DNA from 2 places in the Afifella sp. YEN Y35 genome. Region 1 is predicted to be linked to the other one. Evidence: predicted binding sites of a transcription regulator. Region 1 holds the regulator's gene; the other holds the start of a gene.
What was found. The regulator HrcA, encoded in region 1, represses chaperone genes, less so after heat shock. The targets are predictions, from matches to a motif close to GTTAGCACTCNCNNNNNGNGAGTGCTAAC.
Positions count from the first base shown of each region.

Region 2: a site for HrcA is predicted at 12,126-12,154, ahead of groES (co-chaperone GroES). Genes of this name have one in related genera too.

Region 1 covers NZ_CP180203.1:3,114,042-3,128,863, reverse strand. Annotated here, with positions in the region: gene dnaK (molecular chaperone DnaK) at 1-155, opposite strand, end outside; gene ACK8CP_RS14905 (alpha-ketoglutarate-dependent dioxygenase AlkB family protein) at 446-1,057, shown strand; gene pyrE (orotate phosphoribosyltransferase) at 1,076-1,639, opposite strand; gene grpE (nucleotide exchange factor GrpE) at 1,829-2,503, opposite strand; gene hrcA (heat-inducible transcriptional repressor HrcA) at 2,611-3,672, opposite strand; gene rph (ribonuclease PH) at 3,804-4,517, shown strand; gene rdgB (RdgB/HAM1 family non-canonical purine NTP pyrophosphatase) at 4,517-5,167, shown strand; gene hemW (radical SAM family heme chaperone HemW) at 5,174-6,331, shown strand; gene ACK8CP_RS14870 (transglycosylase domain-containing protein) at 6,418-8,574, shown strand; gene metK (methionine adenosyltransferase) at 8,728-9,897, shown strand; gene trmB (tRNA (guanine(46)-N(7))-methyltransferase TrmB) at 9,986-10,597, shown strand; gene ACK8CP_RS14855 (gamma-glutamyltransferase) at 10,602-12,074, opposite strand; gene ACK8CP_RS14850 (phosphoenolpyruvate carboxykinase) at 12,215-13,828, opposite strand; gene ACK8CP_RS14845 (response regulator transcription factor) at 14,122-14,822, shown strand, end outside.
Region 2 covers NZ_CP180203.1:2,531,788-2,546,609, reverse strand. Annotated here, with positions in the region: gene ACK8CP_RS12140 (SDR family NAD(P)-dependent oxidoreductase) at 1-503, shown strand, start outside; gene ACK8CP_RS12135 (helix-turn-helix domain-containing protein) at 511-918, opposite strand; gene ACK8CP_RS12130 (AI-2E family transporter) at 1,079-2,143, shown strand; gene ACK8CP_RS12125 (L,D-transpeptidase) at 2,275-2,904, opposite strand; gene ACK8CP_RS12120 (L,D-transpeptidase) at 3,049-3,666, opposite strand; gene ACK8CP_RS12115 (L,D-transpeptidase family protein) at 3,875-4,729, opposite strand; gene ACK8CP_RS12110 (DNA-3-methyladenine glycosylase I) at 5,130-5,795, shown strand; gene hisS (histidine--tRNA ligase) at 5,951-7,570, shown strand; gene ACK8CP_RS12100 (ATP phosphoribosyltransferase regulatory subunit) at 7,644-8,759, shown strand; gene hisG (ATP phosphoribosyltransferase) at 8,801-9,496, shown strand; gene ACK8CP_RS12090 (hypothetical protein) at 9,566-9,940, shown strand; gene groL (chaperonin GroEL) at 10,056-11,702, opposite strand; gene groES (co-chaperone GroES) at 11,756-12,067, opposite strand; gene wrbA (NAD(P)H:quinone oxidoreductase) at 12,375-12,974, shown strand; gene ACK8CP_RS12070 (DUF427 domain-containing protein) at 13,139-13,537, shown strand; gene ACK8CP_RS12065 (SDR family oxidoreductase) at 13,511-14,203, opposite strand; gene ACK8CP_RS12060 (hypothetical protein) at 14,299-14,820, opposite strand.

The sequences.
Region 1 (14,822 bases):
TGGCCGACGAGGCGCTCGTCGTCCTCGGTGAAAGCCACCATGGACGGCGTGGTGCGCGCGCCCTCGGAATTCTCAATGACTTTAGGATTCTTGCCGTCCATGACGGCGATGCACGAATTCGTCGTGCCGAGGTCAATGCCGATGACTTTCGCCATGTTCAATCACTCCTTTGTCGGCAGGCCGGCCGGACCCCTTCTGGCATCCGCACGAGGCAAAACGCCTTCACCAGCCCCCATGGTCTGACGTTCGAAAACCTTTCGCGCTGGCTCTCCGCCGCGCGTTGACGGTCATATAAGAAGGGGGTTTCGGAGCCGCAAGTAAGAAGGGCCCTGAGGTTGCACAAGCCGTGCGGCCGACCGAGATATTGATGAGACCGCTGTCGCAGCGTCTCGTGCTTGCTGGCAAGCGTTTGAAAACGCAGAAGGTCTGGATTGAAAGATTCGGCATGACAGCTCTTGAGGGTTTCAAATTGGCGCCAGGCTTCCTCGACCGGGGCGCGCAGGAGCAGCTCGTCGAAGATCTGCGTGCGCTCCTGAAAGAGGCACCCTTCTACACGCCCGTCATGCCGCGTTCCGGCAAGCCCTTCTCGGTGCGCATGACGAATTGCGGGACGCTCGGCTGGGTGTCCGACCGCGCTGGCTATCGCTACCAGCCGACGCATCCCGAGACGGGTCGGCCATGGCCCGCGATCCCACAGGCTCTTCTGGATGCCTGGGCGGAACTCGGCGGCTATTCGAGGCCGCCGGAAGCCTGCCTCGTCAATTTCTATGCGTCGGGAACGCGCATGGGGCTGCACCAGGACCGCGACGAAGAGGATCTCGCAGCACCCGTCGTGTCGCTGTCGCTCGGTGACGAGGCCGTGTTCCGCATTGGCGGACACAGCCGCAAGGATCCGACCCGTTCGCTGCGCCTGAAATCCGGTGACGCGCTGGTTCTGGGCGGGGAGGCGCGTCTCGCCTTCCACGGTGTCGACCGGATCATCGCCGGCACCTCGACGCTTTTGCCGAAAGGCGGGCGGATCAATCTGACGCTGCGGCGGGTGACGAAGGGCGAATAGGTTCGCCCTCGTAGGCGCCTATGCCAGATCCTTGCCGAAATCGCTCTTGCGGAAGAGAGCGTGGAGCGTGATGCCGGCCTGACGGAAGGTGTCTTCCGCACCTTCCTGCCGATCGACGAGCGTCAACACGTGCTCCACCTGGGCGCCGGCCTCGCGCAGGATCGAAATCGCCTGTATGGCCGATCCACCGGTGGTGGTGACGTCTTCGACGACGAGAAGGGACTGACCTGTGAGGCTCTCGCCTTCCGCGAGCCCTTCGATCTGGCTCTGTGTGCCATGGCCCTTCGCTTCCTTGCGCACGAAGATCGCCTTCACCGGCGTGCCGGCAACCGCGCTCATCGCCGCCGTCGCCGAGACGAGCGGCACGGCACCCATGGCGAGCCCGCCGACATAGACGAGCTTCAATTCGTGCGCTTTCGCCGCGACGGCCGCACCGATGAGGCGTGCGCCTTCCGGATCGAGCATCGTCGGTTTCAGGTTGAAGTAGATCGTGCTCTTGCGCCCCGAGACGAGCGTGAACTCGCCGCCCTGGCGGAAGGAACGTTCCTTGATGATGGAAAAAAGTGCTGCTTGATCGTCCATGTCGCCTCCGCCTCCCGAAAGGCAGGAAAGCCGGCGGCGGGTCAAGCCTTCAGCGTGCCGGGCAAGGATTTGTGCAGGCCTTTCGGCCGGCAACACTGCCGAGCGTGGGTCGCGCCACCTGACGCTGCACAAAGAAAAACGCCCCCTCTTGCGAGGAGGCGCATTGGTCAAATCCGGTGGGAATGGCGCTTACTGCGCCTCGGGCTTCGGCGCCTGATTGGCGGCCTTGTCTGGGGTCGGTCCGCCTTTGGCGACGCCGACGAGGGCCGCACGCAGAACCCGGTCGCCGATCATGTAGCCGTCCTGGGCGACCTGCACGATGGTGCCGGCCGGCACGCTCGGGTCCGGGACCTCGAACATCGCCTGATGGCGATGCGGATCGAACCGTTCGCCCATCGCCGGGATCATCACGACCTCATGGCGCTCCAGAATGCGGTCGAGCTCGCGCGCCGTCATCTGCACGCCTTCGAGCAGCGCCTTCAGCTCCGGATCTTCCGTGCCCCAGGCCTTTTCGTCGACGGCACCCAGCGCACGGCGCAGATTGTCGCCGACCTGCAGCATGTCGGTCGCGAATTTGGTCATGGCATAGCGACGCGCGTCCTGCACGTCGCGGGCGGCGCGCCGGCGAAGATTCTCCGCCTCGGCGGCAGCCCGCAAAAGCCGGTCCGTGAGGTCGGATTTCTCCGCCTCCAGCCGGGCGATCAGCTCTTCCACACTCTCCTGTGCGGCGGCGTCCTCGGCGGCCTGCGCGGCGGCGTCTGCCTCTGCGGCGTCCATAGCAAATTCGGCGCCAGCGCCAAGCGGCGGCTCGTTGTCCTGTCTCGGCGCTTCGTTGGTTTCGGTGTTACGCTTTTCGGTATCCATCGCGAAGCTTCGATCTCTCGTAGGTGATCTCAAGTCGAGCGGCATATCAGGGCTCACACGGGGAAAATCAACCCGCAGGCCCGCAACCTATGTCTAATCACGCATTCTCAGCGGCGAATGAGCTGCGTCATCAGCTGCGCCGTGTAATCGACCACGGGAATGACGCGAGCATAGTTCAGTCGGGTCGGGCCGATCACGCCGAGCACCCCCACGACGCGTTCTCCGCTGTCTCGGAAAGGCGCCACGACGAGGGATGAGCCGGAGAGCGAAAACAATTTGTTCTCCGAGCCGATGAAAATGCGCACTCCTTCGCCTTCTTCCGTCAGGTTGAGGAGCTGGATGATGTCCGTCTTGGTCTCAAGGTCGTCGAAGAGGATCCGGATGCGCTCCAGGTCCTCGATCGCCCTGAGATCCGTCAAAAGCTTGGATCGGCCGCGCACGATGAGGGTCGCCGGCTCCTGTGCCGGGCCCGACCATTGCGCCAGCCCCTCCGAAATAATCGTCTCCGACAGGGCGTCGATGGCCTGCCGGCGCTCTTCGCGCTTGCGCTCGAGCTCGGCGCGCGCTTCCGCCAGCGTGCGCCCGCGGATATGGGCGTTGAGATAGTTGGAGGCTTCCGTCAGGGCCGAGGTCGGCAGGCCGCGCGGCACCGTGACGACGCGGTTTTCCACCGTGCCGTCATCGGCGACGAGAACGACGAGCGCCCGATCCTGTTCGATGCGCACGAATTCGATGTGTTTGAGCCGCAGATCCTGTTTGGCGGCAACGACCACGCCGGCGCCTTCCGACAGGCCCGACAAGGTCTGGCTCGCCTCCGTCAGCAGCGATTCGACGCTCTTTTCGCCATCGCCGGTGCGCACCTGCTTCTCGATCGCCTGCCGCTCGCTGTCGCTGAGGCCGCCGACCTCCAGAAACGAATCGATGAAGAACCTGAGGCCCATCTCCGTGGGCATGCGTCCGGCGCTCGTATGCGGCGCAAAGACGAGACCCATGGATTCCAGGTCCGACATGACATTGCGCACGGACGCCGGCGACAAGGCTGTCGACAGAAGGCGGCTGATGTTGCGCGAGCCGACCGGCTCGCCGCGTTCCAGGTAGCTCTCGACGATGCGCCGAAAGATCTCCCGCGAACGGTCGTCCAAAGCTGTCAGCATTTCCGATTTCATCATGGGACATTCCCCGGTGCCGGGGGCACCTTTGATGCCTCATATTGCTTCGTCGAGGGCATCACGCAAGGCACTCGCCTTGCCGTCGGCGGATGGAATGCGTAACAGGGCCCACATTCTTGAAGGAGGATTTCATGCGCCCATCGCGACGGGCCGCCGAGGAGATGCGCGCCGTCTCGCTTGAGCGCCGGGTTTCGAAATATGCGGAAGGATCGTGCCTCGTTCGCTTCGGCGACACGCAGGTGATGTGTCTGGCAAGTGTCGCCGAGCAGGTGCCGCCGTGGCTGCGCGGCGGTGGCCGCGGCTGGGTGACGGCCGAATATGGTATGCTGCCGCGCTCGACCGGCGATCGCATGCGCCGCGAGGCGAGCCAGGGCAAGCAGGGCGGCCGCACCATGGAAATCCAGCGCCTGATCGGCCGCTCATTGCGCGCGGTCGTCGATCTGAAGGCTCTCGGCGAGCGCCAGATCACCGTCGATTGCGACGTCATCCAGGCCGATGGCGGAACGCGCACCGCGGCGATCACCGGTGCCTGGGTGGCGCTGCACGACGCGCTCGAATGGATGCGCGCCCGCGACATCGTCAAGGCTCCGGTCCTCACCGACCATGTGGCGGCGATCTCTTGCGGCATCTATCGCGGCGAGCCGGTGCTCGATCTCGATTATGCGGAAGATTCCGACGCGGAAACGGATGCGAACTTCGTCATCACCGGCAGCGGCAATCTCGTCGAAGTGCAGGCGACGGCGGAGGGCAAGCCCTTCAGCGAGGAAGAGCTTATCGCCCTCATGGGCCTGGCGCGCAAAGGTATCGGCCGTCTCGTCGATTTGCAGAAGATGGCGGTCGAGTGATGTTGAAACTGGCCTTGGAGCCCGGACCTCTCGTCGTTGCGAGCCACAATCCCGGCAAGGTGGCCGAGATCCGGGCGCTCCTCGACCCGTTCGGCTTCACGGTTCATTCCGCGGCCGATCTCGGTCTGATCGAGCCGGAGGAAACCGGCTCGACCTTCGCCGAGAACGCGATTTTGAAGGCACGCACCGCCTGCGACGCCGCGGGCCTTCCCGCACTTGCCGATGATTCCGGCCTCACGGTCGATGCGCTGAACGGCGATCCCGGCATCTATTCCGCCCGCTGGGCAGGGCCGGACAAGGACTTTGCCCAGGCGATGCGCAACATCGAGGAGAAGCTTCAGATGCAGGGGGCGGTGATGCCCGAGGCCCGCGGCGGAGCCTTCGTCTGCGTCCTGGCGCTCGCTTTGCCCGATGGGGTGGTGGAGAGCTTTGAAGGAAAAGTGGAGGGCACGCTGGTGTGGCCGCCGCGCGGCGAACATGGCTTCGGTTACGATCCGATGTTTCAGCCGGAGGGCCATGAGCGCACCTTCGGCGAGATGAGTGCGGAAGAAAAACACGGCTGGAAGCCCGGTGAACGCAATCCGCTTTCGCATCGGGCGCGTGCGTTCGAAGCGTTCGCCGTTGCCTGTCTCGGTCTCAACGGAGGCTGATGCTGCATGATCCCGGCCGCGGAGACGGAATTCGGCATCTATCTGCATTGGCCCTTCTGCGCGGCCAAATGCCCGTATTGCGACTTCAACTCGCATGTGCGGCACCAGAAGGTGGACCAGGCGGCCTTCGTTTCGGCTTTCCGTCGCGAGCTCGGCTTTTTTGCCGAACGCACGCGCGGGCGGCGGGTGACGAGCATCTTCTTCGGTGGCGGCACACCGTCCTTGATGGAGCCGGCGACGGTCGCAGCGCTTCTCGAGGCGATCGCCGCGAACTGGACGGTTGCGGAAAATGCTGAAATTACCCTCGAGGCCAATCCTTCGAGTGTCGAGGCGGAACGCTTCCGCGGCTATCGCAAAGAGGGGGTGAACCGGGTCTCGCTCGGCGTGCAGGCCCTCGACGACGCATCGCTGAAGGCGCTCGGCCGGCTGCACAACCGCGCCGAGGCGCTCGCAGCTGTCGAACTCGCCCGCGAGATCTTTCCACGCCTCTCCTTCGACCTCATTTATGCGCGCTCGAACCAGTCGCTTGAGGATTGGCGGCGCGAGCTCGGCGAGGCCATCGGCTTTGCGGCCGATCATCTGTCTCTTTATCAGCTGACGATCGAGCCGGGCACGCCGTTTGCGGCCCTCCATCAGGCCGGCAAGCTCACGTTGCCCGATCCCGACGCTTCGGCCGATTTCTACGAGCTGACGCAGGAGATGATGATTGCCGCCGGCCTGCCGGCCTACGAAATCTCCAACCATGCGCGGCCGGGGGCGGAAAGCCGTCACAACCTCACCTACTGGCGCTATGGCGAATGGGTTGGCGTCGGTCCCGGCGCCCATGGCCGCGTGCGCGGCGAGGGTGGGCGTTTTGCGACCGTGGTGGAGGCGCATCCGGAGACATGGCGCAGCCGGGTCGAAGAAGCGGGCAACGGCCTGATCGAAGATCGCCTTCTGAGCCTGGAGGAGGAGGCGGACGAGCTCCTCGTTATGGGGCTGCGTCTCGTCGAGGGCATCGATCTTGCGCGTTATCAGGCGCTTGCCGGCCGCCCGCTGCAGGAAAGCCGGATCCACGACCTCGTGGAGCACGGCATGATGCAGCTGGAGCCGGACGGCCGTCTGCGCGCGACGCCTGCCGGTCTCGTCGTCCTCGATGCCGTCGTGGCCGATCTTGCTGCGTGATGAGAGCCTTAAGGTGGTGGTTAACCCGGCCTTAAATTGCCGCTTTTAGCGTTACACCGGATCCTTATGGCAGTGCAGGACATCTGATGGCGGGGCGGAAGGCAAAGCAGCGCGTCGAGCCGCGGCTCCGCGAGAGCGGTGGCATCCGCGTGGAGGCGCGCGACCGGCCGGCCGGCGGGACGTCGCAGCGCAAACCGAAAGCCAAGACGGCAAAAAGCCGTTCCTCCGCGCCCCGCAGAAGAAAGGCGCGCGGATCGGGCGGCGGATTTCTGAGGCGGACGGTCTACTGGGGGTCGGTTCTGGCCGTGTGGGGCTTGATCGCCGTCGTCGGCATCATTGCCTGGTATGGCGTCCAGATGCCGCCGACGTCGGAATGGCGGGTGCCGGAGCGGCCGCCCAATGTGCGCATTCTCGCTGTCGATGGCGCCCTCATCGGCAATCGGGGTGACACCGGCGGCCAGGCGGTCAGGCTCGCCGAACTTCCCGATTATGTGCCCGAGGCGGTCATCGCGATCGAGGATCATCGCTTCCGCCAGCATTTCGGCGTCGATCCGATCGGTCTTTCCCGCGCGGTCGTGCGCAATCTCGTCTCCGGCGGTGTCGTGCAGGGCGGCTCGACGCTCACCCAGCAGCTTGCCAAGAACATGTTCCTGACGCCCGAACGCTCGATCCGGCGAAAGATTCAGGAAATGCTTCTGGCGCTCTGGCTGGAGCACAAATACTCCAAGGGCGAAATCCTGGAGATGTATCTGAACCGGGTCTATTTCGGCGGGGGCGCCTATGGCGTCGATGCGGCGGCCCATCGCTTCTTCGCCAAGGATTCGAGCAATCTCAACCTGGCGGAAGCCGCGATGCTGGCGGGTCTCGTCAAGGCACCGTCGCATTACCAGCCGGACCGCAATTTCGACGCGGCCGAGGCGCGGGCCCGCCTCGTCCTCGATGCGATGGCGCGCGAAGGCTTCGTCACCGCCGCGCAGGCGAAGCACGCCAAGGAGAACCCGCCCCGCATCGCCTCGCGCCATCGCGTTCATGCGGAAAACTACGTTGCCGATTTCGTCATGGATCGGCTCCCCTCCTATGTCGGTGCGATCGACGAGGACGTCACGGTCTACACCACCATCGATCTCTCGCTGGAGCGCGAGGCGGAGTCGGCGCTTGTCGAAGGCCTGAAGGCGAACGGCGACAAATACGGCGTGCATCAGGGGGCTCTGGTGGCGCTCGACGGAACCGGGGCGATCCGTGCCATGGTCGGCGGGCGTTCCTACGACAAGAGTCAGTTCAACCGCGCGGTTCAGGCGAAGCGCCAGCCCGGCTCCTCCTTCAAACCCTTCGTCTACCTGACAGCGCTCGAACAGGGTCTCAGGCCGGAGACGGTGCGCGTCGACAAGCCGGTGCGGATCGGCAATTGGGAGCCGCACAATTATTCCAACAAATACGAAGGGCCGGTGACGCTGAAGACGGCGCTCGCCCGCTCGCTGAATACGGTCGCCGCGCAGCTTGCGGCCGAAGTCGGACCGCAGAACGTCGTCGCGACGGCCCACCGGATGGGCATCAGCTCCGACCTCAAGGCCAATGCCACGATCGCTCTCGGAACGTCGGAAGTGAGCCTGTTGGAACTGACGGGTGCTTATGCGCCGCTCGCCAATGGCGGTTTCGCCGTCCTCCCGCACGCGATCGAACGTGTCGTCACCGATGACGGAAAAACGCTCTTCCAGCGCTCCAGCCCGGGGCTCGGACGTGTCGTGGATCTGCACACCGTCGCGATGATGAACGAGATGATGAAGGCGACGCTGGAGATCGGGACCGGGCGCAAGGCCCAGATCCCCGGCTGGCCCGCCGGCGGCAAAACCGGCACCAGCCAGGATTGGCGCGATGCCTGGTTCGTCGGTTACACGGCCAATCTGACGGCGGGTGTCTGGGTTGGCAATGATGACAATTCGCCGACCAAGAAGGCTTCGGGCGGCAATCTGCCGTCGATGATCTGGGCGGATTTCATGAATGCGGCGCATCGCGGCGTTGCGGTGGAGGCCTTGCCGGGCGAGGGGCTCTACAGCCCTGCGATCGCGCAAAACCCTGGGGCGGGACAGCCTTCGGCCGCGGGACCCGGGGGCGATGCGCAATATCGCGACTGGATTCTCAACCGCGACGGCGACCGCACGCAGACCGGTCCATCACGGCCGCATCGCGGCAATGGCGGCCAGGGAGGCATTGGCGGATTCTTCGGCCGTATCTTCGGCAATTAGAAGGATTTATGTCATCGCGACAACAGGCCCGCCTTGCGCATGCAAAGCGACCTTGACGGCGACGTCCCTCCCGGGCAAGACCCACCGAACGACCTTCCTGCCCGTGCGGATCAGCCTTCGGGTAGCTCTCCCATATTCAAAGGAGGCGTGTGCGTGCCCCGAGAACATTTCCTGTTTACCAGCGAGTCGGTGTCTGAGGGCCATCCCGACAAGGTGTGCGACCGTATTTCGGACTGCGTGGTCGATGCCCATCTGGCAAAGTTTCCCGAAGCTCGCGTGGCCTGCGAGACGCTGGCGACGACCAACCGTGTCCTGATCGCCGGTGAAGTGCGTGGCTCGCCCGAGGTCGATGCGGCTGTTGTCGAGCAATGTGCCCGCGAGGCGATCCGCGACATCGGCTATCAGCAGGAAGGGTTCCACTGGCAGACTTGCCAGGTCGATGTGCTCCTTCATGAACAATCTCCCGACATCGCCCAGGGCGTCGATGCGGGCGAGGCGAAGGAAGAAGGCGCTGGCGACCAGGGCATCATGTTCGGCTTCGCCTGCCGCGAGACGCCGGAGCTCATGCCGGCGCCGATCCTTTATGCGCACAAGATCCTCCACCTGATGGCGGAAGCGCGTCACGCCGGCCGTGCGCCGGAGCTGATGCCGGATTCCAAATCGCAGGTGACGGTGCGCTATGAAAACGGTGTGCCGGTCGGCGTGCATTCGATCGTGGTGTCGACGCAGCATGCCAAAGGCCTGACCTCCGCGGACGTGCGCAAGATCGTCGAGCCCTTCGTCTATAAGGCGCTGCCGGAAGGCTGGATCAACGACGAGACCACCTGGCACGTCAATCCGACCGGCAAGTTCGAAGTGGGCGGCCCGGACGGCGATTGCGGCCTGACCGGACGCAAGATCATCGTCGACACCTATGGCGGTGCGGCTCCCCATGGCGGCGGTGCCTTCTCCGGCAAGGATCCGACCAAGGTCGATCGCTCGGCCGCTTATGCGGCCCGTTACCTCGCCAAGAACATCGTTGCGGCCGATCTCGCGGAACGCTGCACCATCCAGCTCTCCTATGCGATCGGCGTCGCCAAGCCCTTGTCGATCTATGTCGATACGCACGAGACGGCGAAGAACGTGCGTGCCTCCGACATCGAACGTGCGATCAACAAGGTGATGGATCTCTCGCCACGCGGCATCCGCCAGCACCTGCAGCTCAACCGCCCCATCTATGCCCGCACGGCTGCCTATGGTCATTTCGGCCGGCCGCCGGAGGCCGATGGCGGCTTCTCTTGGGAAAAGACCGATCTCGCCGACAGCATCCGCGACGCGCTCTGAGAATGGGTCGGCCGCGGACCGGCCGACCACAAGCTCGCTTCACGGCCGCCGCAAGGGCAAGAAGCTCACCGCCCATCGCGAGGCGCTCATGGAGCGCCTCCTGCCGCAGCTTGCGCTCGATCTGAGCGAGCCGGCGCCCGATACTCTGTCGGGGCTTTTTGCGGCTGACGTCGAGGATCTGCGTCTGGAGATCGGCTTCGGCGGGGGCGAGCATCTGATCCACGAAGCGCAGAAAGCGCCGTCCTCCGGCTTTTTCGGTGTCGAGCCTTTCGTGAACGGCATGGCGAAGGCCGTCGCCGCGATCGAAGGCGAAGAGCTGGCGAACATCCGCCTTTATGACGGCGATGCGGCCAACCTCCTCGATTGGCTGCCGCCGACGAGCCTGTCGCGCGTCGATCTTTTCTATCCCGACCCCTGGCCGAAGCGACGGCATTGGAAGCGCCGCTTCGTCAATGCCGAAAACCTTGCGCGCATTCATCGTGTGCTGTGTCCGGGCGGGATTTTTCGCTTTGCAAGCGACATCCCTTCTTACGTCGATTGGACGATGATCCGCGTCCTGCGCCATGGCGGCTTCGCATGGCCGGCGGAGACGGTGGCGGACTGGCGCGAGCCCTATCCCGGCTGGCCCGGCACGCGCTACGAGGCAAAGGCGTTGCGAGAAGGGCGCCGGCCCGCCTATTTGACCTTCCGAAAAATCTAGCGCCTCAGGCGCAAGCGAAGACGCCGCCGCGACGTGCGTCGCCGGCACCGGAAAAGCGGCCTTTTCCGTCGTTTTCGGCGACATGCACGCCGCCGAAATAAAGCGAGCGCTCGCGCCAGGCCCTGAGCTCCGGCTCGATGTCTCTGAGCCGTGCGAGATCGGCGCGCTCGCCGGCCGCCTCCACGTCGAGCTGCCCGTTCTCGAAATGCAGGCGCGGCGCCGACACGGCCGTGTCCGCATCCGCATGTTCCAGAAAGAGGTTGGCCGCGACGTTGAAGATTGCCGTGCGGATGCGCGAGGATCCTCCCGTGCCGAAGGCGGTGATCTCGCCATCCGGGCCGAGCGCCAGCGTCGGCGCCATCATGGAGGAAAGGCGCATTCCCGCCTCGCAGGCGTGGAAGCCCTTCGGATTGAGATCCTCCTCGCCCAGCATGTTGTTGAGCATGAAGCCCATTCCCGGCACCATCCGGCCGTTGCCCTCGCCGTTGGAGACGGTCGCGGCGGCCGCCATGCCGGCGCGGTCGACGACGCTGACATGCGTCGTGCCGCGGCTGACGACGCGGCTTGCCGGACCATCGTCGTCCCGGTCGGCAAGGAGGGCGTCGAAATTTCCGGAAAGACGCGCTTTCTCCATCTCCCTGAGAGCTGTCAGCCTGGCGGGCGCGTCGCTTCGGGCCTGCCGGACAAGCGCCTGGAGCGCGATCGCCGAAAGACTGCCTCCGAGCGACGGGGGTGGATTGAGGAAGAGCGTCGTTTCGCCGAGCGAAAGGGCAAGCGGATCGCGCTCCTGCACCTGGTAGCGGCGGAAATCCGCGGTTTCGAGCAGGCCTCCATGCGTGGTGCACTGCTCGATCATCGCCGCCTCGAGCGTGGCAAGGCGCCCGGCTCCGACTTCCTGGAAGGCCTCGCCGAGCGCCTCGTTGCGGAAGACGTCGCCGGTCCGCAAAAGGCGCCCCGAGGGGGCAAAAAGCCGGCGCACGTCTTTATCCGCCGTGATGATCGGTTCGACGATCTCGAACATGCGCGCCTGCAACGGCTCGATCGTCACGCCTTTGCGGGCGACCGCGATCGCCGGCTCCACGAGATCGCTGAGCGGCAGGCGGCCGAGCTTTTCCGAGGCGGCCGCGATCCCGGCAAGAAAACCGGGCGTTGCCGCCGCGCCCGCACCGATATGGAAGGATTGGGTGGTTTCTCCGAAATCGGCATGGATCTCGAAAAAATCGATGTCTCCGTCGGGCGGCAAAGCGAGGGGCGCGTCGCAGAAGAAGTCGAAGAGATGTGGCTGCGCGCCGTCATAGGCCATGAGGAAGCCGCCCCCACCCGGCGCGGCAAGGATCGGTTCGGTGACGCAGGCGGTCAGCAGCGCCCCGATGCAGGCATCCACGGCATTGCCGCCCTCGCACAGAATGGCGACAGCGGCGGCCGCCGTCTCACGATGGCCGCAGGCGACGGCGCCCTTTGGCTGCTCTTTGCCCATGAAGCCTCGCTAAGTCGCAGGTGAGACCGAAACGATGAACCGGCACCCGGAATCAGTTGGACGGGTCCCGAAGCCGGATACAAAACGGCCGGCGCACCTTTGCGATACGCCGGCCGTGACAACAAAAATGACGGCGTCGCCTATTCGGCGGCGGCTTTCAGACGCGGAGCGGCCGCCAGAACCTCCGCATCGACGTCGTCGGCGAACTGCTTGAAGTTCTCAGAGAACATCTCCAGGAGCTTTTCGGCCTGACGGTCGTAGGCGGCCTTGTCGCTCCAGGTCTCTCGCGGATGCAGAACCTTGCCATCGACGCCTTCGAGCTCGGTCGGGATCTCGAGGCCGAAGACCGGCTCCTTCTCCATCGGCGCCTTCTCCAGCGTGCCCTCGAGCGCGGCTTCCAGCAGCCGCCGCGTCAGCTTCAGCGGCATGCGCTTGCCGACGCCGTAGGGGCCACCGCTCCAGCCGGTGTTGACCAGCCAGCAGGTGACGGCGTGCTTGTTGATGTGCTCGCGCAGAAGATCGCCATAGACGGCGGGAAGGCGCGGCATGAACGGCGCGCCGAAGCACGTCGAAAAGGTCGCCTCCGGCTCCGTCACGCCCCGCTCGGTGCCCGCCACCTTGGCGGTATAGCCCGACAGGAAATGCACCATCGCCTGCTCGGCCGAGAGCTTGGAGATCGGCGGCAGAACGCCGAACGCGTCGCAGGTCAGCATGACGATGTGGTTGGGCTGGCCACCCATGCCCGTCTCGCTTGCATTGGCGATATAGTCGAGCGGATAGGCGGAGCGGGTGTTTTCCGTCAGCGACCCGTCGTCGAAGTCTGGTTTGCGCGTGTCCTCGTCGAGGACGACGTTTTCCAGAACCGTGCCGAAGCGGGTGGACGCGGCGTAGATCTCCGGTTCCTGCTCCGCGGAAAGCCGGATCGTCTTGGCGTAGCAGCCGCCCTCGAAATTGAAGACGCCGTTCTCGCTCCAGCCATGCTCGTCGTCGCCGATGAGCGTGCGCTCAGGATCGGCCGACAGGGTTGTCTTGCCGGTGCCCGACAGGCCGAAGAAGATGGCGACGTCGCCATTGTCCGCCTCGTTGGCCGAGCAATGCATCGGCATCACGCCCTTCTCCGGCAGGAGATAGTTGAGAAGCGTGAAGACCGACTTCTTGATCTCGCCGGCATAGGCGGACCCGCCGATGAGGATGAGTTTCTTCGAGAAGTTGACCGCGATCACGGTTTCGGTGCGGCAGCCATGCCGCTCGGGATCCGCCTTGAAGCTCGGCAGATCGATGACCGTGAACTCCGGCAGGAAGGAGGCGCGGGCCTCTGCGTCCGGTACGCGCAAAAGGTTGTGAATGAACAGCGAATGCCAGGCGAGCTCGGTGTAGACGCGAACATTGAGGCGATGAACCGGATCGGCCCCACCGCACATGTCCTGCGCATAGAGCGTCATGCCGTCGGCATGGGCGAGAAAGTCCTCGCGAAGACGCTCGAAAGCCTCCGGCTCCATGGCGCCATTGCCGCCCCACCAGATGGTGTTTTCCGTCTTTTCGTCGCGGACGATGAACTTGTCTTTCGGCGACCGACCGGTGTGCTTGCCGGTCGTGGCGACGACCGCGCCGTCTGAAGAAAAGCGGGCTTCGCCCCGCCGGATGGCGTGCTCGGCAAGCTCCGCCTGCGGAAGATTCCAGAAAACCCTTTTGACCCTATCAAGCCCAACAGCTTCGACCCCGCATGCGGGGTTGCGCTTGCCACTCTCCTCCACCATTCACTCCTATATGTTTTTGAGCCGGACATCCCCCCGGAGCCGGCTACCCCTGTTTCTGCATAGACGGGTGCTATGCGCAGTCGCAAGAGCGACATTTGCAACTCTGATCCCTAATTCGCAGTTGTGTCCCTGCGACGGCAGGCATCTTTTAAGTTACGGAACCTTACAGATTTCTCATGTTCCGCAACGGCATTTTTTGTGCAACCTGCCACAATTCGTTCGCATTCTGTCACAAGAGCGGCGCAGGCGCAGTCTTTGGCGCCGCAAACCACCGGTAGGAGCATCACCCCATGGCGACCATCGCACTCGTGGATGACGATCGCAACATCCTGACTTCCGTGGCGATGACGCTGGAATCGGAAGGCTATCGCGTCACCACATTCAACGACGGCGCCTCCGCGCTGGACGGGCTGACGCAGGCTCCGCCGGACCTTGCCATCCTCGATATCAAGATGCCGCGCATGGACGGCATGGAGCTCCTGCGCAAACTGCGACAGAAGACCGACCTCCCGGTGATCTTTCTGACCTCGAAGGACGAAGAGATCGACGAGCTCTTCGGCCTCAAGATGGGGGCCGACGATTTCATCAAGAAACCGTTCTCGCAGCGTCTTCTGGTTGAACGGGTGCGCGCCGTCCTGCGCCGGGTCCAGCCGAAGGAAATGGGCCCTACACGCACCGGCGACAGCTCGAAGACATTGGAGCGCGGCGCCCTTGTCATGGATCAGGAACGCCACACCTGCACGTGGAATAACGAGAATGTGACCCTGACCGTCACCGAATTCCTGATTCTTTTTGCGCTGGCCCAGCGCCCGGGCGTGGTCAAAAGCCGCAATGCGCTGATGGATGCGGCCTATGACGATCAGGTCTATGTGGATGACCGCACCATCGACAGCCACATCAAGCGGCTCCGCAAGAAGTTCAAGGCCGTCGATGACGAGTTCAACATGATCGAGACCCTCTACGGTGTCGGATATCGCTTCCGCGAGACATG
Region 2 (14,822 bases), 580 kb from region 1:
TTGACATGAGCGATGAGGATTACCGGGAGGCCTGGGACGTCGATTTCATGTCGGCGGTGCGCGTGGCGCGGGCGACTTTGCCCGGCATGCGCGAAGTGAAATGGGGGCGCTTCATCTGTGTGACCTCGGAAAACGCCGTGCAGCCCTATTGGGAAGAAGCCACGTACAATGCCGCGAAGGCCGCGCTTTCCGCATTCGTCAAGAACATCTCGTATCGGGAGGCGAAGAACGGCATCCTCTGCAACACCGTCGCGCCCGCCTTCATCGAGACGCCGATGACCGACGGCATGATGAAGCAGCGTGCCGAGAAGCTCGGCGTCTCTTTCGAGGACGCGATCCAGAGCTTCCTCGATGAGGAACGGCCAGGGATTGCCTTGAAACGGCGCGGGCAGGCTTCGGAGGTGGCCGCCGCGATCGCGCTGCTTGCCTCCGAGCGGAGCTCGTTCATCAACGGAGCGAACCTGCGCGTCGACGGCGGTTCGGTGCAATCCGTGCAGACGTGAGGCGGCGCTATTCGCTGCGGCTGGCGCTGTCGTGCAGCCGGCCGAGACGCTCTGCGGCCTCCGACAGGCGGCGCGACAGGAGGAGAGCTTCGCTCGAGAGATGCGCAATCTCCGTGCGCAGCATCGCCGCTTCCTGAGCCATCGGATCCTCGTCGGCAGGCGCCACGCCGCGGCCGATCAGAAGCCACATCGGGCTGACGCCGAGGATGCCGGCGAGCATGTTGAGGCGGTTCGCCCGCGGCTCGGCGCGATCGTTTTCCCACTGCGACAGCGTCGAGGTCTTGACGCCGAGCCGGCGGGCGAGCTGCGCCGTGGAGAGGCCGATGGCGTCACGGGCGCGGACGATGCGGCCGCCGAGCGTGTCGCCGTCATCGGCATCAAAATCGGTCGGGCTGCTTGTCGTGGCGGCTTCCATGCTTAATTCCCCCAGGGACTGGCGCGGTAGAGCATGCCGGGCGGCACACTATTGATCATCTGATCGAACGATCACACGGGGCCTGCGATCGCAACGGGTGCGTAGTCGCGCGGCAGCGCTCGCGTTTTGCCCCGAATTCTCATCGTTTGGAGAAAACATATTGCACGAAGACGGCAAAGAATCCACCGGCCGCATCGTCTCCCGCACCGCGATTTTCCTCGCCGGCGTCGTGGTTCTCTTCGTTTTATGGAAGGCGACGTCGGCTCTTCTTCTGGTTTTCGCCGGTCTCGTGCTGGCCGCCGCTTTGAGCTTTGCCTCCGACGGCCTGCACCGGCTGACGCGGTTGCCGACGCGCCTTGCGAAGATTTTCATCTATCTGGCGGCTTTCGGCGCGATCTTCGCGGTGATCGGCTGGGGCGGAGCGACGCTCGCGGCGCAGGCGAGCGATCTCCTGGCGCGGACCGATACGTTGATGCGCAATTGGGGCGATCAGCTCTCGCAGCTCGGTTTCAGCTTCATCAAGCCGAACGGCGACGTTCAGCTCTCTCAGATGATGCCGAACCTGAAGGCGATGATGGGCGATGTCGGCCGTGTCGTCAGCCTTATGTTCGGCAGCCTCGCCAACGCGGTCATCGTCGTGTTCTTAGGCATTTTTGTATCCTGGTCGCCGAGAACCTATCGCGACGGGTTTTTGCATCTCGTCCCCGTCAAGCGGCGCGAACGGTTTCGTGAGGTGATCGAGGGAGCTGCGGAAAATCTCGGCTGGTGGATGGCTGGCCAGGCGATCAGCATGACGATCATCTTTTCGGCGAGTTGGATCGTGCTCTGGCTGATCGACATGCCCTATGCCTTCCTGCTGGCGTTGCAGGCGGGCCTTCTCGCCTTCATTCCGACGCTCGGTCCCGCGATCGCAGGTGTGGTGATCATCCTGGCGGGCCTGTCGGTGTCGGCGACGATGGCCCTTTGGGGGGTGGGCGCCTACGTGCTCATCCAGGGGCTCGAGAGCAACATCACGCAGCCTCTGGTGCAGCAGCGCACGACCTCGCTGCCACCGGCGCTGACCCTTTCCACGCAGCTCGTCTTTGCCGCCGTTCTGGGCGGGCTCGGGATGGCGCTCGCCGTGCCTCTCCTGGCCGTCGGCATCGTCTTCGTGCGCGAACTCTACATCAAGGACGAGCTCGAAGGCGGAGAACGGCTCGCAGATGATGAGCGGAGTGCGGTTTAGGGGCGATCCTGGCGTCGCCCCTGTCCCGAAGTCTGCCGCTCAGAAAGCGTGGCCCGCGCCGGCATAAAAAAACGCCCCGGTCCGCGGAAAGCGGGCCGGGGCGTTTCGGCGCAGCGTTCGAGGGTAAACGCTTAGCGAACGATAACCTTGGTGCCGACCTTGGCGAGATAGTGCAGCTCGATCACGTCATGGTTCATCATGCGGATGCAGCCGGAGGAAACGTTGTACCCGATGGTCCACGGCTCGTTGGTGCCATGGATGCGGTACATCGTGTCCTTGTTGCCATCGAAGAGATAAAGCGCACGCGCACCGAGCGGGTTGTCCGGGCCGCCGGGCATGCCGCCGGAATATTCGACGAGCCGCGGCTCGCGCTCGATCATCTCCTTGGGAGGTGTCCAGGTCGGCCAGTCGGCCTTGGCGCCGACACGCACCTCGCCGGTCCAGCCGAAGCCTTCGCGCCCGACACCGACGCCGTAGCGGATCGCCTCGCCGTCGGGCAGCGTGTAGTAGAGAAACTTGTTCTGGGAATCGATGATGATCGTGCCCGGCGCTTCCGGTCCGTCATACGCCACAATGTGGCGGCGATACTCGGGCGCCGGCCCACGCTGATGGCTTTGATGCGGCTGAATCGTGACGAGCTGCCGCTGCACGGGATCGAAGTAGCGCAGCGTCTGCGCCTGGGCCGTGACTGGCGTGAGCGTGGCGAGGACCACCGCCAGAGCGGCCGATGAAGCAAGGGGTCGGGCAAGAACGTTGCGCATGAGTGCCTCCGATTTCGCAGGGCGGGGAAGGTGGGGCGCTCCCCGCCGCTGCGTCATTTCGGCACATAAATGCGCGACACATTCGAATCGTTCCATGCGGACGAAAAGTGACGCGAATGCGTCACCTTTGCGTCGATGGACACCTCAAAGGACGATGACTTTCGCCCCCGGCTGCACGCGGTTGTAGAGGTCGATGATGTCGTCGTTGACGAGACGGATGCAGCCTGACGAGACGTTGAGACCGATCGTCCAGGGCTCGTTGGTGCCGTGGATGCGGTAGAGCGTGTCGCGGCCGCCGTCGAAGAGATAAAGCGCGCGGGCGCCGAGCGGATTGCTCGGGCCGCCGGGCATGCCGTCGGCGTATTTCTTCAGGCGCGGCTCCCGCGCGATCATTTCCTGCGGCGGAAACCAGCGCGGCCACTCGCTCTTGCGCGCGACATGCACTTCGCCGTCCCAGCCGAAGCCCTCGCGTCCGACGCCGATGCCGTAGCGCACGGCCCGATTGTGCGACAGGACGTAATAGAGGAAGTGCTTGTTGGTATCGATGATGATCGTGCCGGGCGCCTCCCTCGTGGAGAAGCGCACCGTCTGCCGGTGATACTTGGCCGGCGGCTTGCGGTTCTTCGAGTAGCGCTGATCGACTTCCACGAAGCCGCCGCTCACGGGATCGAAAAATGTGAGCGCCTGGGCGCTGCCGAAAAGTCCCAGCACGAGAATGGCGATGGCCGGCAGGCCCGTGCGGATCAGTCTGCGATGAAACATGCGATCAACCTCTTACTCCTTGCAAATTCTCTAGAAAGCGGTTGACGCGGCGACAAGCCGCGCCTGGCGGCGCAATGCATATGCGCGCGAAGGTGTGGCGCATCTGCCATTGTCACACGCCGCTCTCTGCGTGCTCCGAGACAGGCTCGGAGCACCATGGCAGACAACTCACTTGCGGGATTTGAGACGGGTGGTCGGGTGTGCTCGGTTAAAGCACGACGACTTCGGTGCCGACGCCGACCTGATTGTAGAGCTCGATCACATCCTCGTTGCGCATGCGGATGCAGCCGGAGGAGACGGCATGGCCGATCGTCCAGGGCTGGTTCGACCCGTGGATGCGGTAAAGTGTGGAGCCGAGATAAAGCGCACGGGCGCCGAGCGGATTGTCCGGCCCGCCTTCCATATGGTCGGGAAGCCCCGGCTGGCGCGCTTTCATCTCTTCAGGCGGATACCAGGACGGCCATTCCGCCTTGCGCGTCACCCTGTGGGTGCCGGCCCATTGGAAGCCAGGCCGGCCGACGCCGACGCCATAGCGTTTCGCCTTGCCGCCCGCCTGGACGAGATAGAGGTAGCGATTGTTGGTATCGATGACGATCGTGCCGGGCGCCTGGCTCGTGTCGTAATCGACGATCGTCGGAAGATAGGCGGGGTCGATCAAACGCGCGGCCGGACGGGCCGCAACCTGCGGCGCGGCAGGGGCGACACGCGGTGCATTCACCGGGGTGGCGGGGCGCATCTGACGTGGCGCGGGGCGCGCGACGGCGCGCGGCTCCTGGCGCAGATAGACGGGCGTCGGATAGCCCGCGGTATTGGCGCGCGCCGGCATCTGCCGTTGCGAAGGGGGCGGTGCGATAAAGCGGGCCGGTTGATTGCGCGAACGATAGACCGCACGCGGCTGAGGCTGCGGCGCCTGCGGTCCGGCATAGAGGCGGCGCTGCGGCTGCGCATAGAGCTGGCGCTGCGGCTGCGCGTAATACTGCGCCCGCGGCTGCGGATCGAAGAGAACCTGGAGAAGGCCGCGCTTTTCGACGACGGCCTGAGGGCGGCGGGAATCGGCCAGCATGATCGGACGCGCAGCCGCTCCCTGGGCCGGTCCGGCCGCCAATTGCGACAGCCATTCCTGCTGCAATTCGGCCTTGAGCGGCACGGCCGGTTTGCCGCCCGAACCCGCCATCGTCGCCTGAGGCGTGAGCGCACCAAGGCTCAGCACTGCAAGCGTGAGAAGAACCTGCTTCATCGAAACCCTCGTCACCCAGCGTCGCAGTCAGTTGAGATTGCGGCAGTTTTTAAGAGATACAGACGACGCTAGTGCGGGGCTGACAAATGCGGGTAAACGCCACCCTGAAACCCGAAATCGCAGTGAATTTCGGGTTGCCGAAGAGGCTTAAGGAAGCGTGAATGGCCTGCGGGGCGCCGACACGACGGCGGAGCGATGATGATGGCGAGACGAGGAGCGGCTGCCTGTGAGCGAAAGTGACGAGACCGGCGCAACGAAGGGCCTGGTGCACGAGGATGACGGCCAGAGCCGCTGTTTCTGGTGTGCGGGCGATCCGCTCTACCGCACCTATCACGACCGCGAATGGGGTCGGCCGGTCGAGGACGATATCCGGCTTTTCGAAAAGATCTGTCTGGAAGGCTTTCAGTCCGGCCTCTCGTGGCTGACGATCTTGCGGAAGCGGGAGAATTTCCGCGCCGCCTTCGCCGGGTTCGATTTTCGCGAAGTCGCGCGCTTCGGCGAGCCGGAGGTCGAGCGTCTTGTCAAGGATGCCGGCATCATCCGCCATCGCGGCAAGATCGTCTCCACGATCAACAATGCCAAACGGGCGATCGAGATCGTGGAAGAGACGGGCTCTCTCGCGGCGTTCTTCTGGAGTTTCGAACCTCATGAGCACGCAAGGCCCGAACGCCTCGACCATGCAACGCTCGTGAAACTCGCCCACACGGAGGAATCGGCCGCCCTCTCCAAAACGCTGAAGAAGCGCGGCTGGTCGTTTGTCGGGCCGACGACCGTCTATGCCTTCATGCAGGCGATGGGCCTCGTCAACGACCACATCGAAGGCTGTTTCTGCCGCGACGAGGTGGAAGAGGCGCGCAGGGCTTTCACGCGGCCACTTCCGAAAGGGGCGTAGGACATCCAAGTGAAAGGGGCGCCGTCTTCCCATTTAGCCGAAAAGCCTAGGCGCCCCGTGTCGAGCCGACGCTGCCCGCCCGGTTGCCGCTCCATCCTGCTTCGGCTAGGAGAAGCCCGGCTCTGATGCCGAAAACCCAAGCGAAACGATCTGAAATGGCCTCCAAGGACAAGAAGAACAGGCTCCCCGCGCGCCTGCCGCGCGGCTTTGTCGACCGCGAGGCCGGCGATATCCGCGCGACCGAAGAGATGCTCGCCGCGATCAAGCGCGTCTATGAGCGTTACGGCTTCGAGCCGGTCGAGACACCCTTCTTTGAATACACCGAAGCGCTCGGCAAATTCCTGCCCGACCAGGACCGCCCGAACGAAGGTGTCTTCTCGCTGCAGGATGACGACGAGGCCTGGCTGTCGCTGCGCTACGACCTGACGGCGCCCTTGGCGCGCTACGTGGCGGAGAATTACGAGCGGCTTCCCAAGCCCTATCGCAGCTATCGCGCCGGCTGGGTGTTCCGCAACGAAAAGCCGGGGCCGGGCCGGTTCCGGCAGTTCATGCAGTTCGACGCCGATACGGTCGGCGCGCCCTCCGTCGCGGCGGATGCGGAAATCTGCATGATGGCCGCCGATGTGATGGAGGCGCTCGGCGTTGCGCGCGGCGACTACGTGATCAAGGTCAACAACCGCAAGGTTCTCGACGGCGTCATGGAGGCGATCGGCCTCGGCGGCGAGGAGAATGCCGGAAGGCGCCTGACCGTGTTGCGGGCGATCGACAAGCTCGACCGTCTCGGCCTCGATGGCGTGCGCGAGCTGCTCGGCGAAGGCCGCGAGGACGAGAGCGGCGATTTTACGAAAGGCGCGGGGCTTTCGGCTTCCCAAATCGAACGGCTTGAGAAACTCTACGCGCCTCAGCAGGAGCGCTCGAATGGCTTCTTCATGTCGATGCCCGTCGATGAAGTGCTAGATTCTGATCTTCAGATCCATTCAGAAAGCCCTTTGCCTCTCGTTGTTGGAAATCCCCGTTTTATCAAAGAGTACATTAAGCTCTTTTCTGACAGCGATCTCGCCCGCGAGGGCTTTGAAGAGCTTTTGCAGCTGAGCGAGCTGGTTCGGTCGGCAGGATACGGAACACAGAAGATACGGCTTGATGTATCAATCGTCCGAGGCCTGGAATATTACACCGGGCCGGTCTTCGAGGCGCAGCTCACCTTCGAGGTGCCGAACGAAAAGGGCGAAAAGGTCGTCTTCGGCTCCGTCGGCGGTGGCGGGCGCTATGACGGACTCGTCGGCCGCTTCCGCGGCGAGGACGTGCCCTCGACCGGCTTTTCGATCGGCGTGTCGCGCCTTGCCGCGGCCCTGAAAAATCTCGGCAAGCTCGGCTCCGAGGACGAGACCGGACCGGTCGTCGTCACGGTCATGGATAAGTCGCGTCTCGCCGATTATCAGGCGATCACCGCGGAGCTTCGCGCCGGCCTCAACGCCGACCTCGGCCCTGCCGAGCGCCCGGTTCCGGTCGAGATGTATCTCGGCGGCTCCGGCATGAAGGCGCAGCTCAAATACGCCGATCGCCGCAACGCGCCCTGCGCCATCATCGCCGGTTCCGACGAATTCGACAGCGGTCGCCTGCAGGTGAAGGACCTTCTGGAAGGCAAGCGTCAGGCCGCCGCGATCGCAAGCCATGACGAATACAAGGAAGAGCGGCCGGGCCAGTTCGACGTGGTGCGCACCAACCTCGTCGAAGAGGTGAAGGCGCTCCTGAAGCGGCAGTGCGGCGAGGCCTGAGATGCGGGTGACGCCGGCAGGGAAAGGCGCGGGGAGTGTCAGCCGATGAGCCTTTCCTTATGAGTGTCTCCCTATGAGCTTGCGGCCGCTTTTCGAAGGGGCGGGCGGGCGCCTGCTCGACCTGCCGGTGCTGCATGCCGCCGATCCGTTTCTGGAGACGGCGGGCGAGGACATTCGCCGGCGCATGTTCGTGACGGAAGGGCCGAGCGGCGAGCGCCTCGCGCTGCGTCCGGATTTTACGATCCCCGTCTGCCTGCATCATCTGCGCTCCGGCGTTGAGGCGGGGCGATACTTCTATGAAGGCGTCGTCTTCCGCCGCCACGACCGCGGTTCGGCGGAACGCGCCGAGACCGGGTTCGAGGTGATCGGCGAGGCGGAGCGCGCCAATGTCGATGCCGAGCTCCTGGCGCTTGCCGTCGAAGGGGTCAGGCGCACGGGCCTTGCCGGGATGCGCCTCAGGATTGGCGATATCGGCCTCTTCACGGCACTTCTCGCCGCCCTCGAATTGCCGCAGGCCTGGCGCCAGCGTTTCCGCCGCGCCTTCGGGGCCGACCGTCGCATCGAAGGGCTGATTGCGCGTTTCGAAGAGACAGCTTCGGCGAGTGCGCCTTCAAGGCTCGAACCGGATCTGGAGAAGGCTGTCGGCGATCAGGACCAGGAGGCATTGACGACGCTTCTTGCCGAGCGCTTCGAAGCGCAGGGCTATCAGGCCTATGCGAGCCGGGCGCCGGAAGAGATCGCCGCGCGCTTTCTGGAACAGCGCGCCCTCTACGAGACCGAGATCCCGCCAGAAAAAGTGGCGGTCCTGAAGGCGTTCTTGGCGATCGAGGCCACGCCGCAGGACTTGCCCGGGCGTCTCGCCGAATTCGGTCGGCGTTTCGGCATCGATCTTAAAGAGCCGGGCGCACGTCTCGAACGGCGCATGCAAAAGCTCGAGCGCCGCAGCTCGGGCCTCGAAGTCGTCTTCGAAGCAGGCTTCGGCCGCTCGCTCGATTATTACACCGGCCTCGTCTTCGAGATCCGCGATGCCGCGACGGGACGCACGGCCGCCGGCGGCGGGCGCTACGACCGGCTTCTGGAAATGCTCGGCGCCGACCGGCCGATCCCGGCCGCCGGATTCACCATCGATCTCGGCGAGGCGAGAACCTTCGCTGGCGCGCTCGGCAGTGGGCTCGGAGGTGTGTCGTGAGCGAGACCATCACTCTGGCGATCCCCTCCAAGGGCCGGCTGATGGAGGAGACGGAGCGGCGTCTGGCGGCGGCCGGCTATAAGGTCGCGCGCATCGGCGGGGCACGGCGTTACCGTGGCGAGGTCGAAGGCTGCCCGGAAATCGAGATCGCCTTTTTGTCCGCATCCGAGATTTCGCGCGAGCTCGGCCTCGGCCGGGTCCATGTCGGCGTCACCGGGCTCGATCTCATTCAGGAGACGGTGCCGGCCTGGCAGGAGAAGATCGGCCGCATCCTGCCGCTCGGCTTCGGCCATGCCGATGTCGTCATCGCTGTGCCGGAATTGTGGATCGACGTCGCCACGATGGAAGATCTCGACGATGTGGCGGCGGGCTTTCTGCAGCGCCACGGAAGGCGCCTGCGCATCGCCACCAAATACTGGAACCTGACGCAGCGCTTCCTGGAAAGCCACGGCATTGCGCTCTACCGGATCGTGGAAAGTCTCGGCGCCACCGAAGGCGCGCCCGCCGGCGGCATGGCGGATGTCATCGTCGACATCACCTCGACCGGATCGACCTTGAAGGCGAACCACCTGAAGATCTTGGACGACGGCGTCATCCTGCGCTCGGAGGCGTGCCTCGTCATGTCGCGCCGCGCTCCCTGGTCGGATACGACGCGCCGTGTGGCCGAGAAACTGGTCGATGCCGTTGCGCAAGAGCTTGACCGCAATCCTGCCGCCGAGGCCGCCGGAAGCCGGTAACCCTTTGGGAACGCATCTTCTTTAGGGTTCGTCCGGTTTCACTCTCGAAGACCGGGCGGGCCCGCGATCATGGCTGCCAAGGCCGAAGACGCCGACGACCGGCGCACACGCGCCGTCGCGCTGCAAGGCAAGGTGATGGGCGCGATCGCCATCGCCTGTTCCCTCGGTCTGATATTCGGCCTCTACGTCCTGTTCAAATCCGACGCCGTGGAAACGTTTCGCAAGATCGATGCGGCGACTGCGAGCTTTCCAGGGGCGTTCGAGAGGCCCCGGCCGAATGGCGACCTGCCCGTCTCCGCGCCTCGCGCAGTCGTCGCCGGGCCTCTCCGCTCGGGTGATGCGGAGGAGCGGCGGATCGCGCCAGAGGTCGCGCCGCGCGAGCGGATGCCGGAGCCGGCGGGCGATCCGCTGGCCTCGGAGGTGAGCCTGCGGCCAGGGCTTTGAGCCAAGGCTTTTGGCGGCCGGGCGTCCGCGGCAAGGCGCGAAACGAACGCTTCATGGCAGGCAAAAAGAAAGGGCGGCCGAAGCCGCCCTTTCCGAAAAGCGAGGGTCGTGGACCTTAGAAGTCCATGCCGCCCATGCCGCCCATACCGCCGCCCGGCATGGCCGGAGCAGCGCCTTCCTTCTTCGGAAGCTCGGCGATCATGGCCTCGGTGGTGACCAGAAGGCCGCCGATCGACGCCGCGTCCTGGAGAGCGGTGCGAACGACCTTGGTCGGGTCGATGATGCCGGCCTGGACGAGGTTCTTGTACTCTTCCATCTGGGCATCGAAGCCCCAATCGGCCTCACCCTTGTCGAGAATGCGGCCAACGACCACGGAAGCATCGACACCGGCGTTCGAGGCGATCTGGCGGATCGGAGCCTCAAGCGCCTTGAGGATGATCTTGATGCCGGCCTGGACGTCCGGATTGTCGGAGCTGAGGCCGGTGACGGCCTGCTTGGCGTGCAGGAGAGCGACGCCGCCGCCCGGAACGATGCCTTCTTCAACCGCCGCACGGGTGGCGTTGAGGGCGTCGTCGACGCGGTCCTTCTTCTCCTTCACCTCGGTCTCGGTCGCACCGCCGACGCGGATGACCGCAACACCGCCGGCGAGCTTCGCCAGGCGTTCCTGCAGCTTCTCACGGTCGTAATCGGAGGTGGTCTCCTCGACCTGCGCCTTGATCTGGGAAACGCGAGCTTCGATGTCGGCCTTGTCGCCAGCACCGTCGACGATCGTGGTCTCTTCCTTCGTGATCGTCACCTTCTTGGCGGTGCCGAGCTCGTTGAGGGTGATGTTCTCGAGCTTGATGCCGAGATCTTCAGAGATGACCGTGCCGCCCGTGAGCGTCGCGATGTCCTGCAGCATGGCCTTGCGGCGATCGCCGAAGCCAGGCGCCTTGACGGCCGCGACCTTGAGGCCGCCGCGCAGCTTGTTGACGACGAGCGTGGCAAGAGCCTCGCCTTCGACGTCTTCAGCGATGATCAGGAGCGGACGGGAAGACTGAACCACGGCCTCGAGGACCGGCAGCATTGCCTGCAGGTTCGAGAGCTTCTTCTCGTGCAGGAGGATGTACGGATCCTCAAGCTCGGTGACCATCTTCTCGGGGTTGGTGATGAAGTACGGCGAGAGATAGCCGCGGTCGAACTGCATGCCTTCGACGACTTCGAGCTCGGTCTCGAGGCTCTTCGCCTCTTCGACCGTAATGACGCCCTCGTTGCCGACCTTCTGCATCGCCTCGGCGATCATCTGGCCGACTTCCTTGTCGCCATTGGCCGAGATCGTGCCGACCTGAGCGACTTCCGCAGACGTGTCGATCGTCTTGGAACGGCTCTCGAGATCCTTGATGACCGCGGCGACGGCCATGTCGATGCCGCGCTTCAGGTCCATCGGGTTCATGCCGGCGGCAACCGACTTGGCGCCTTCCTTGACGATGGACTGGGCGAGAACGGTCGCGGTCGTGGTGCCGTCACCGGCGATGTCGTTCGTCTTCGAAGCGACTTCGCGCACCATCTGCGCGCCCATGTTCTCGAACTTGTCATCAAGCTCGATTTCCTTGGCGACGGTAACGCCGTCCTTGGTGATGCGCGGAGCGCCGAACGACTTCTCGATCACCACATTGCGGCCCTTCGGGCCGAGCGTTACGCGCACGGCGTTGGCGAGAATATCGACGCCACGCAGCATTTTCTCACGCGCATCGGCGGAGAATTTCACGTCCTTGGCTGCCATATTGCGAACCTCTGTTTGTTGAATTGCGGGAAATTAGAAAGCGCGATCGGCGATTAGGCCGCCTGCGCCACACTCTCGCTGTCGATGACGCCCATAATGTCGGACTCCTTCATGATGAGGAGATCTTCGCCATCGATTTTGACTTCCGTGCCGGACCACTTACCGAACAGGATCCGGTCGCCGACCTTCACGTCGAGGGCCTGCACCTGGCCGTTATCGTCACGCGCGCCAGGGCCGACGGCGATGACTTCGCCTTCCTGCGGCTTTTCCTTGGCGGTGTCCGGAATGATGATGCCACCCTTGGTCTTTTCTTCAGACTCAAGCCGGCGGACCACAACACGGTCATGCAGAGGGCGGAACTTCATGTTTCTTCCTCGCGTCCTTTATGCGGGCGCGCTGCGCCCAATGAGGGGATTTGCTGGTGTTAGCACTCTCTAGGTGTGAGTGCTAAGCGAGCGGGAGATAGGTGCTGGCCTCGGGCTTGTCAACTGGCGAGAACGCATCGAAGTGCGAAAGCCTTTTGCCTCAAATCCGGCGCACATCCGGTGCGGATGCGAGGCCAGATATCGTTCGACGCAGAGGCGCTATGCGGGCCAGAAATCGTGTCTGGCGAAAGGAGCGTCGCCCCCTAGTTAGGGGCCTACCGTGCAATTGCCAAACGGAGATTGAGATATGGCGAAGATTCTCGTGCTTTATTATTCGAGCTGGGGCCACGTGATGCAGATGGCCGAGGCGGTTGCCGAGGGCGCCACGAGCGCCGGCGCCAACGTGACCGTCAAGCGTGTGCCGGAGCTCGTGCCGCAGGAGATCGCGGAAAAGTCCGGTTATCTTCTGGATCAGCCGTATCCGATCGCCGAACCCGGCGAGCTTGCCGACTACGATGCGGTCATCGTCGGCACGCCGACCCGTTTTGGCGTCATGTGCTCGCAGATGAAAAATTTCTGGGACCAGACCGGAGGGCTGTGGGCCTCGGGCGCGCTCGTCGGCAAGGTCGGCGCCGTCTTCACCTCCACGGGCACCCAGCATGGCGGCCAGGAGACGACCATCACCTCCACGCAGGTGATGCTGCTGCATCAGGGCTTCGTCATCGTCGGCCTGCCTTATTCGTTCCAGGGCCTGACGAAAATGGACGAGATCACCGGCGGTTCGCCCTATGGCGCCTCGACCTTGTCCGATGCGGACGGCTCGCGCCAGCCGAGCGCCAACGAGCTCGACGGCGCCCGCTTCCAGGGCCGTCACGTGGCTGAGATCGCAGCCAAGCTTTTCGCCTGACGCACGGGCCCGCCTGTGCGGGCCGGATCTTCGTGCCCAAGATGTCTGGCAGGCGGTGACGCGTCACCGCCTGCCAAGTTTTTATGCAAGCGCCAAAATTCGCTAAGATTCTACTTGAATTTGCATGGTTGAACGGATTACGAGCCCGGCTCGGGGGAATGCCGATGCCGCACAAAGAGCATCCGATCAGCTTCAGCGTCTATTCTGGCCTCGTGAGGGTTCGCCTCGGTGATCTCCTGCTCGCGCGCTCGTCTCGTGCAGTCGTCGTGTCCGAGAGAGACCGCGCGGACGTCATCTATATTCCGCGCCACAACGTCCGCATGGCGCATATGCAGCGTTCGGACAAACTCACGACTTGCCCGCATAAGGGCGCCGCGAGCTATTATTCGCTCATGACGGACAAAACGTTCGTGTCGGATATCGCCTGGTCTTACGAGAATCCCTATCCCGCCATCTCGCGCATTGCGCATTATCTCGCTTTCGATCCCACGAAAGTCGACATCGAGCTGAGTGAATCCCCGGCGGGAGAGGCGGATTCAGAAGCTCTCAAGCCAGGGCCGTAGCTCCACCTCGAAGCTCCAGGCGGAGCGCTCCTGATCGAGAACGCCGAGATAGGAGCGGGCGATCGCATCCGGATCGAGCAGCGCTTGCGGCTTGTCGTCGGCTTCGCTGCGCCCCGGCGTGCGGATGGCACCGTCGATGATGAAATGCGCCACATGAATGTTCTGCGGCTGCAATTCGCGGGCGATCGACTGCGCAAGGCCTCGGAGGGCGAATTTGCCCATGGCGAAGGGCGCCGATCGGGCAAAACCTTTGACGCTCGCCGACGCGCCGGTGAAGAAAATGGCGCCGCCGCCGGCCTCGATCATCCGCTTCGCCGCCTGCTGCGCGACGAGGAAACCGCCGTAGGCCGTGACTTTCAGGGACGTTTCCACGTCGTGAGGTTTGAGTTCGACGAGCGGTCCCTTGCTGCGATAGCTCGGATTGAAGAGCACGAAATCGGGTGCCGCGAGATCCCGCTCCACTGCCTCAAAGAGGTCGGCCACCTGGTCTTCTTCGGCGACGTCGCAGCGATAGGCGCGCCCGCCGAGTTCGCTTGCGAGCGCCTGGTTGGCTTCCATCGTGCGCGAAGCGAGGGCGATCCTGGTGCCGCGTTCGGCAAGACGGCGCGCGACCGCCGCCGACAATCCCGGCCCTGCACCGACGATGAGCGCTGTTTTCGGTGTCATTGCGGGGTCTCCTGGTCGGTTTCGATGATTTCGAGCGGGATCGAGAACCCCGCCGTCTTGGCGTTCTTCGTGTCGTGAAACGTGAACTCGGCCCGTTAGTTGCCGGCCTGCAGCGCAGGGACGGGGCAGGACAGAACGACGTTGAACTCCCGCTTCGGCGCCGTCACGGTCGTCTTGACCGAAAACACCTTCGAGCCTTCGGCGATCACCTGTCCCGTCAGATTGCTGATCGTGAGATCGACATCCATCGCCACGAGATACGCGCCGTCCTGCGGCACGTAGCTGAAGGCGACGGGTTCGGCATAGACGCGCATCGTCTCGCCGGGGCGGTAGCGATCGTCGGGACGGGGAACATAATCGCCGAAACCTTCGGCAGAGCTCACCGCAAGCGCCTTGCGGAAGGCGAGCGGGCCCTCGCGCCAGACGATGTCTGACGCCTCTCCGAGCAGATCGAGCGCCGCGATGGTCTCGCCCTTTTCAAGCGCTGCGGTGGCTTTCTCGCCGAGAGTGGTGAGGCGCGGATCCTGCGCCAGCGCCGCATTCTGGGCCGCTCCCACAAAGACGGCTGCGGCCAGCAGCATCAAGCCCGCACTGTGACGGAGCTCTCTCCAAGACATGA